DNA from 2 places in the Paenibacillus sp. JNU01 genome. Region 2 is predicted to be linked to the other one. Evidence: a T-box and tRNA genes for the amino acid it is inferred to sense, from the RefSeq annotation. Region 2 holds a T-box; the other holds one or more tRNA genes.
The links. The T-box of region 2 lies ahead of trpS (tryptophan--tRNA ligase). A T-box ahead of a tRNA ligase gene usually reads a tRNA of that ligase, here a tRNA-Trp.
Positions count from the first base shown of each region.

Region 1: it encodes a tRNA-Trp, which carries the amino acid that the T-box ahead of trpS (tryptophan--tRNA ligase) is inferred to sense. The anticodon was not compared.

Region 1 covers NZ_CP169723.1:2,811,202-2,815,601, reverse strand. The annotation lists rRNA gene NLBNIHML_RS12320 (23S ribosomal RNA) at 1-1,656, shown strand, start outside; tRNA gene NLBNIHML_RS12315 (tRNA-Asn) at 1,724-1,799, shown strand; tRNA gene NLBNIHML_RS12310 (tRNA-Ser) at 1,803-1,894, shown strand; tRNA gene NLBNIHML_RS12305 (tRNA-Glu) at 1,904-1,975, shown strand; tRNA gene NLBNIHML_RS12300 (tRNA-Val) at 2,043-2,118, shown strand; tRNA gene NLBNIHML_RS12295 (tRNA-Met) at 2,136-2,209, shown strand; tRNA gene NLBNIHML_RS12290 (tRNA-Asp) at 2,235-2,312, shown strand; tRNA gene NLBNIHML_RS12285 (tRNA-Phe) at 2,408-2,483, shown strand; tRNA gene NLBNIHML_RS12280 (tRNA-Thr) at 2,504-2,579, shown strand; tRNA gene NLBNIHML_RS12275 (tRNA-Tyr) at 2,589-2,674, shown strand; tRNA gene NLBNIHML_RS12270 (tRNA-Trp) at 2,681-2,754, shown strand; tRNA gene NLBNIHML_RS12265 (tRNA-His) at 2,785-2,857, shown strand; tRNA gene NLBNIHML_RS12260 (tRNA-Gln) at 2,880-2,954, shown strand; tRNA gene NLBNIHML_RS12255 (tRNA-Gly) at 2,959-3,033, shown strand; tRNA gene NLBNIHML_RS12250 (tRNA-Cys) at 3,040-3,113, shown strand; tRNA gene NLBNIHML_RS12245 (tRNA-Leu) at 3,120-3,198, shown strand; gene NLBNIHML_RS12240 (class I SAM-dependent methyltransferase) at 3,363-4,289, shown strand.
Region 2 covers NZ_CP169723.1:4,761,059-4,765,458, reverse strand. The annotation lists gene NLBNIHML_RS20855 (aminotransferase-like domain-containing protein) at 1-961, opposite strand, end outside; gene NLBNIHML_RS20850 (DMT family transporter) at 1,129-2,064, shown strand; T-box leader at 2,092-2,399, shown strand; gene trpS (tryptophan--tRNA ligase) at 2,540-3,532, shown strand; gene NLBNIHML_RS20840 (GerAB/ArcD/ProY family transporter) at 3,602-4,400, shown strand, end outside.

The sequences.
Region 1 (4,400 bases), 1.9 Mb from region 2:
AGCGCTGGACATTATACAAGTGAGAATGCCGGTATGAGTAACGAAAAGATCAGTGAGAATCTGATCCGCCGAAAGCCTAAGGGTTCCTGAGGAAGGCTCGTCCGCTCAGGGTAAGTCGGGACCTAAGGCGAGGCCGAAAGGCGTAGTCGAAGGACAACAGGTCGAAATTCCTGTACCACCGTAAGCCGTTATGAGCAATGGGGGGACGCAGTAGGGTAGTGACGCGGACTGATGGATGTCCGTCTAAGCAGTGAGGTTGATGTGTAGGCAAATCCGCACATCATAAGGCTGAGCTGTGATGGGGAGCGAAAATTGTAGTAGCGAAGGTCATGATCTCACACTGCCAAGAAAAGCCTCTAGCCAGGTGAAGGTGCCCGTACCGCAAACCGACACAGGTAGGCGAGAAGAGTATTCTAAGGCGCGCGGAAGAACTCTCGTTAAGGAACTCGGCAAAATGACCCCGTAACTTCGGGAGAAGGGGTGCCCCGGTAGTGTGAATAGCACGAGGGGGCCGCAGTGAAAAGGCCCAAGCGACTGTTTAGCAAAAACACAGGTCTGTGCGAAGCCGTAAGGCGAAGTATACGGGCTGACGCCTGCCCGGTGCTGGAAGGTTAAGGGGAGTGGTTAGGGAGCAATCCCGAAGCTGTGAACCGAAGCCCCAGTAAACGGCGGCCGTAACTATAACGGTCCTAAGGTAGCGAAATTCCTTGTCAGGTAAATTCTGACCCGCACGAATGGCGTAACGACTTGGGCGCTGTCTCAACGAGAGATCCGGTGAAATTTTAATACCTGTGAAGATGCAGGTTACCCGCGACAAGACGGAAAGACCCCATGGAGCTTTACTGCAGCTTGATATTGAATTTGGGTACGATCTGTACAGGATAGGTGGGAGCCTTTGAAGTGTGAGCGCCAGCTTGCGTGGAGGCAACGTTGGGATACCACCCTGATCGTATCTAGGTTCTAACCTGGTACCGTAATCCGGTGCGGGGACAGTGTCAGGTGGGCAGTTTGACTGGGGCGGTCGCCTCCTAAAGAGTAACGGAGGCGCCCAAAGGTTCCCTCAGAATGGTTGGAAATCATTCGAAGAGTGCAAAGGCATAAGGGAGCTTGACTGCGAGACCTACAAGTCGAGCAGGGACGAAAGTCGGGCTTAGTGATCCGGTGGTACCGCATGGAAGGGCCATCGCTCAACGGATAAAAGCTACCCTGGGGATAACAGGCTTATCTCCCCCAAGAGTCCACATCGACGGGGAGGTTTGGCACCTCGATGTCGGCTCATCGCATCCTGGGGCTGAAGTAGGTCCCAAGGGTTGGGCTGTTCGCCCATTAAAGCGGTACGCGAGCTGGGTTCAGAACGTCGTGAGACAGTTCGGTCCCTATCTGTCGTGGGCGTAGGAAATTTGAGAGGAGCTGTCCTTAGTACGAGAGGACCGGGATGGACGTACCGCTGGTGTACCAGTTGTTCCGCCAGGAGCACCGCTGGGTAGCTATGTACGGACGGGATAAACGCTGAAAGCATCTAAGCGTGAAGCCCCCCTCAAGATGAGATTTCCCAGTATGTAAGACCCCTTGAAGACGACGAGGTAGATAGGCTGGGGGTGGAAGTGCAGCAATGCATGGAGCTGACCAGTACTAATCGGTCGAGGGCTTATCCAATAGCAAGTTGTAATTCGCACACTTTCGTTTCGAATCTAGTTTTCAGAGAACGATCTCTGAAGCATATTCCCTGATAGCTCAGTTGGTAGAGCACTCGACTGTTAATCGAGTTGTCACAGGTTCGAGCCCTGTTCGGGGAGCCATATGGAGAGGTGTCCGAGCTGGCCGAAGGAGCACGATTGGAAATCGTGTAGGCGTCACAAGCGTCTCGAGGGTTCGAATCCCTCTCTCTCCGCCATAATAACAAGGCCCGTTGGTCAAGGGGTTAAGACACCTCCCTTTCACGGAGGTAACAGGGGTTCGAATCCCCTACGGGTCATATTAACTTCAAAAAAAGAAGTTGATTTTTACAACAAGATTATGATATGATCATAAATGTGTTGTTCGGAGGCTTAGCTCAGCTGGGAGAGCATCTGCCTTACAAGCAGAGGGTCGGGGGTTCGATCCCCTCAGCCTCCACCATATACTTTTTATAACGACGCGGGGTGGAGCAGCCCGGTAGCTCGTCGGGCTCATAACCCGAAGGCCGCAGGTTCAAATCCTGCCCCCGCAATTAACTTTCCTTGTGAAAGTACTATGGAACCGTGGTGTAGTTGGCCTAACATGCCTGCCTGTCACGCAGGAGATCGCGGGTTCGAATCCCGTCGGTTCCGCCATTTAATCTTTACATGAGGCAAACTGTTCACTACATCTGCTGTATGGCACTGATGCCCTATATAAAGTGTAAGGAATTAAGATTAGACTTTATTATGGCTCGGTAGCTCAGTCGGTAGAGCAGAGGACTGAAAATCCTCGTGTCGGCGGTTCGATTCCGTCCCGAGCCACCATTTTCAAAACAATTTAATATGCCGGTGTAGCTCAACTGGTAGAGCAACTGACTTGTAATCAGTAGGTTGGGGGTTCAAGTCCTCTCGCCGGCACCATGTAATCCTGGAGGATTAGCGAAGTGGCCAAACGCATCAGACTGTAAATCTGCTCCCGTACGGGTTCGGTGGTTCGAATCCATCATCCTCCACCAGTTTTTAGGGGCATAGTTTAAAGGTAGAACAACGGTCTCCAAAACCGTTGGTGTGGGTTCAATTCCTGCTGCCCCTGCCAATTAACTTTTAAGAAATTTAACCTTTTGTGGCGATCGTGGCGAAGTGGTTAACGCACCGGTTTGTGGATCCGGCATTCGGGGGTTCAATTCCCCTCGATCGCCCCTTTGTTTTTTCATTTTTTATTGGGGATTAGCCAAGCGGTAAGGCAACGGACTTTGACTCCGTCATGCATAGGTTCAAATCCTATATCCCCAGCCATTATGCGGACGTGGCTCAGCGGTAGAGCATCGCCTTGCCAAGGCGAGGGTCGCGGGTTCGATTCCCGTCGTCCGCTCCAAAATATGGCGCCATAGCCAAGTGGTAAGGCACAGCTCTGCAAAAGCTTTATCCCCAGTTCGAATCTGGGTGGCGCCTCCAGTATATGCCGGCGTGGCGGAATGGCAGACGCGCTCGACTCAAAATCGAGTGGGAAACCGTGGAGGTTCGAGTCCTCTCGCCGGTATATTGAATAGCCCTACATGTTGCTTATGCAATGTGTAGGGCTATTTTATTTTATGCAGATTTTTGTACAGTAAAGAATATTGGACTTTAATAAACATTGACGTATGATTATATTCAGTATATTGTAGATAAGTAAAGTCTTTAATTTAGAGGGAGTGAAGCAAAGTGAATAATGAAAAAAATGTATCGGATACCGATCTGTTATTTAATCTTTCTGTATGGGAAGAGGCATGGAAAAATCGTCCGAGAAGTCCAAAATATAAAAAGAAAAGCGCCCCATTTAATACAGAAGAAGCATTTGAACGATGGGCTAGGGATTATCATGTACAGTCGTTCTCTGAAGAAGGGAAGCAACGTTCTGAGCGTATTATGAATTGGATTGAGAATCAAGGTGTGGAGTTCGAGGGGTTATCCATTTTGGACATTGGAGCTGCTTCGGGCATATTCACCATTCCTTTTGCAGAGAAGGGAGCAATTGTGACTGCAGTTGAACCATCTGAGTTGCTTGTCTCCCTGATGAAAGAGACGATACCTACAGCTCTTGAATCTAATATCGAAATCGTTAAAGAACGGTATGAGGAAATCTCCATTCAGGATAAAGGCTGGGAGAAGAAATATGACTTTGCATTTGCATCCATGTGTCCGGCAATGTCAGATTGGAAAACGATCGAGCAGGCGATCAACTGTGCCCGGAAGTATGTGTATATAAGCACTATGGCTGGACAGAAGGAACACACATTAATGGATGAACTTAAGGATGTACTGGGGGTAACTTCTACATACAAGGCTGGTGATATGGGATATATTCAACAGTTACTGTATTTAAAGGGTTATTCATACACTATGATCATTACGAGAGAAGTTAACTTATTTGAAGTACCAGTGGAAGAGATTATCGACAAGCTGCCAGAATTGCTTAATACGTATGAGTTACCATCGGATGAAGATTCTCTTAGTCTGGCTGAGAAATACATCCAAGATACATACAAGGATCGTACGGTGACCTTCTCACGTGGAGCAAGGTTCGGGAAGATTCTGATCCAACTTGAGCAGCCAAACATGAAAACAGTTCATATTAAGGATAAGCGATAAATCGTATAGGCTTGTTATGTGTACAAGGAGAATCAGCAATCGGGAGAAACAACGTGGTCTAACGTCTGAGATGACGCTAGGAAGCCTCACGCTGGCACACAAGAAGATGTA
Region 2 (4,400 bases):
TTTTGTAAGCACCAAAAGATTGAATGAGTGGTAAAGGCAGAACGGCTACACCAATACGCAAGCCTGGAAACAGAATTTTGGAGTAACTCTTCAGATAGATGACCCGGCCTTCCGTATCATAGGACCATAGCGGGTCCTGTTTCGTATTGTCCTCCAGATCAGACAGATAATCATCCTCCACCAGATACACATCGTACCGCTGAGCAAGCCGGATCAGTCTCTTCTTCTCCGCAACCGTTAACGATGTACCAATCGGATTGTGAAAGCGTGGCATGACATAGAAAAACTTGATCTCTTCCTCTGCGAACTGACGTTCAAGCGATGCCCAGTCAAGCCCATCTTGGGTACGTCTCACACCAGCAATAGGTACATTTAATCCACCCAATAGGGAAGGCATATTGTGATAGGTCGGTAGTTCAAGCATTACTGTTCTTTTTCCATTGGGAAAAGGCATCAACGCAAGTACAGCCAGCGCCTGTTGCACACCTGATGTGATAAAGAACTGCTCTGTTCTTGCAAAAACCTGATAATCCGCAAACTGCTTCTGCAACAGCAGAATTAGCGAAGGCAATCCCTGATCTGTTCCATACATAAACAACTCTGCCTGTTTCTTCTCCATCGCCTGATCCACGCAATGACGAAAGTCCGCATAAGGGAACACCCGCGGATCCGGAGCAGCCGAAGCGAAGTCCAATGCTCCCTGCCAGTCCATATCCTGAGCACCTGTCCCGTTCTGTACGGCATAATAGCCGGATTGAGGGATGGCGTACACCAAATGCCGCTGTTCCAACCATTCATATGCACGAATTGCTGTGCTTACACTGCATTGATACTGTTCAGCTATAACTCGCACGGCTGGCAGTCGGATGCCCTTATCTGCCCACTGGCGACGATCCTGCTGCTGCATCTGTTCCTGAATCCATTGCTTTATAGCTTCGGCAATCACTTCATATTTTCTCACCGCACCCACTCCTCTCCTATAACTGTACCGATACAGTTTAACCTTTTATCTATTGTAGCACGATGCACCCGGCAGTATATTGAATAAGGCAAGCACGTGCCTTGAACCTGACATATTTCAGGATGATAAAGATCATACGCTATGACAAATGTATTGGAGGAGCATTCATGAACACAGCACATACTCGGGGATACGCATATATCGCAGCTGTATTGTACGCGGCTATTATCGGTCTATCTTTTCTATTTGTTAAAATGACGGTCACTGTTGCACATCCCATTGATGTGCTTGCCCACCGATTTGCGCTGTCGCTAATCGTTGTTAGCATTCCTGTCGTTTTGGGTTGGATCAAAATCCGACTGAACCTTCATGATCTGTGGCGAATTATTCCACTTGGGCTGTTATCTCCCGTCCTATTTTTTGCCTTTCAAGCCTTTGGACTCGTCTCGTCCAACTCATCGGAAGCGGGTATTATTCAGGCTATGGCCCCTGTTTTCACTCTCATTCTCGCTTCTGTCTTCTTGAAAGAACGAACATCCACCCTGCAGAAGCTATTCCTGCTGCTGTCTGTCGCTGGAGTTGTTTTTATTTTCATGATGCAAGGTAATGGCATGTCTTTGGGTAACCTGAAGGGCATTGCATTATTGCTGTTATCCACGGTGTGTTTTGCAGGTTATGGCGTACTTGCGAGACCATTAACCCAGAAGTACAAACCGATGGAATTAACATGGGTCACGCTGATGGTTGGCTGTGTTGTATTTAACGCAGTCTCCCTGGTCCGACATGCTTCAAGCGGTTCCATGATGGACTACATCAAACCACTGGGAGATGCCTCCTATCTGGGAGCCCTTGCTTATCTGGCCATTCTTTCCACCATGATCTCCACCCTGCTTGCGAGTTATGCCCTGACGCACCTGGAGGCGTCCCAGATGAGTGTATTCAGCAACCTGTCCACACTCATCTCCATCGTAGGAGGTGCATGGATATTGCACGAACCTGTTGGTAGTCATCACTATATTGGAGCATTGTTGATTATCGCAGGTGTGCTTGGCACCAATATGAGCGGTCGCAAACATAGGCTGGTCAGTGGAATCAAAGCGTGATATAATTCTGGAAATTGTAAACATTTGTTATCCGCGATGATGAAGAGAAGTACATATGTCAGGATGCTACAGAGAGCCGGCGGCTGGTGGGAGTCGGTGCATCGGATATGTGGAAATGGGCTTCGGAGTTCCAAGTTGAACAAAGTCTGTATCCTTTCCTAGGAATACACACTTTCAGTAGGCGAGGCGGCATGTCCAGCCGTTATCCATGGACAGGATATCGATAGGCATGGAAGCTCATAAAAGAGCTCCTGGTACCATCCGTATCCCTCAAGTGGGCCGCAACAGAGCGGCCAATGAAGGTGGCACCGCGAGGCACAAGCTTCGTCCTTTATTCTGTTCCCAACCGGGGAATGAGATAAAAGACGAAGCTTTTTTGATTTTTTTGCAGGCTGAAAGGAGGTGATGGTCGTGGAAGACGGCTGGTGGCGACAGCTCAATGTTGAAGAATCACAAAACCAAAGGAGAATAAACCATGAACAAAAACAAAGATATTATTTTGACAGGAGATCGGACTACCGGACAACTTCATCTCGGCCATTACGTAGGCAGCCTGCGCAGTCGGGTACAATTGCAGGAAGAGTACAAAACCTATATTTTACTGGCAGATGTTCAGGCACTCACCACCCACTATGATCAACCTGGCCTGATTGCAGATAGTGTTCATCAAGTCACGCTTGATTACCTCGCCGTAGGCATTGATCCGAACAAAGCTACCCTGTTCATTCAATCCATGATTCCGGAAATTGCGGAATTGACTGTGATCTTCTCCATGTTTGTTACCGTCAATACACTCCGGCATAATCCGACTATCAAGAGCGAAGCACGTGATCGCGGATATACCGACCTGTACTACGGATTTCTCGGATATCCGGTCAGTCAGGCTGCTGATATTGCATTCTGTAAAGCCACCCTTGTTCCAGCAGGGGAAGATCAGATTCCTCACATTGAGACAGCACGAAAATTGGTTCGCCGGTTCAACGAGTTATACGCTCCCATTCTCCCCGAACCCCGCATTTTGACCGGAGAGCGGCTTGGAGGGCTGGATGGCGTTGGTAAGATGAGCAAAAGCATGGGCAATGCGATCTCATTAAATGCAAGTCCTGAGGATGTAAAAGCTAAATTGATCAAGGCCAAGACAGATCCTGCCCGCATCCATCGTTCCGATCCGGGACATCCGGATATCTGCCCTGTTTTTGCCTATCATCAGCTTTTCCGCAAGGAGAACGCAGTCGAAATACATGCCAGTTGTAGTCAAGGCCGGATTGGATGCAAAGATTGTAAACAGATCGCAGGTGAAGCCATCAATGATCTGCTTGCTCCTTTTCGCGAACGACGTAATTATTATGAACAGCGTGATGATCAAGTGAAAGAGATTCTTATCGAGGGTACCCGTGAGGCCAGAAAAGCGGCCCAGGAAACGATGTTAGAGGTAAGAGATGCCATGGGCATTCGTTATTTCGACTGACGGTATGAAGGGCTTCAAACACGTTAACACTGCTGAGGACAGTCTAATGGGAAAAGGGGACTCTTCAGCATGAAACGAACACAGCCTTCTTTTTTACAAGCCATGATGTTGATCATGTTATCCGTTGGCTTGATCAGCCATGTTCTGATTATTCCTGCCCTTTTGGCTGCGGCCAAAAGGGATTCTTGGATTTCCGTCCTGCTATCGGCCGGACCCTTTCTGATATTCGCGCTAATGCTTGCTTATGTCTCTCGTTTCCTTCAGCATCAAACGCTGCATGATTGGTTAACTTCCCGTCTCGGAAAGCCCCTTGGCATGTTATTTCGAGTTGGTAACAGCCTCTTTTTTCTCAGCGTCATCTACTTCACCCTGCACGATACCACGGCTTGGGCTAAAACGAACTATCTGACCGAAACGCCCGTATTGGTAACCAGTATTGCCCTGATGTCTCTCTGTGCCTACGCTGCTTATAAAGGTATTCGCTCGCTGGCCTTTACCGCGGGGTTAGTCCTGCCACTAGTTGTCTTGTTAGGTTTCTATGTTGCTATCGTAAATACGCAATACAAGGACTACAGCCGTCTGTTGCCTGTTCTTGAACATGGATGGCATCCCATTCTTAATGGCATGGTCTACAGTCTTGCAGGCATGTTTGAACTGCTGTTCATCTGGTACATCCAGCCTCATCTCACCAAACGTATACGTGTATGGCAGTATTTGATGCTCGCACTCATTCTTGTAGGACTAACTGTCGGCCCACTCATTGGGGCGATTGTGGAATTCGATCCTTTTGAGGCTGCCAAAATGAGATATCCCGCCTTTGAAGAATGGCGAATTGCCTCTTTGGGCAAATACATTGCCCAGACCGACT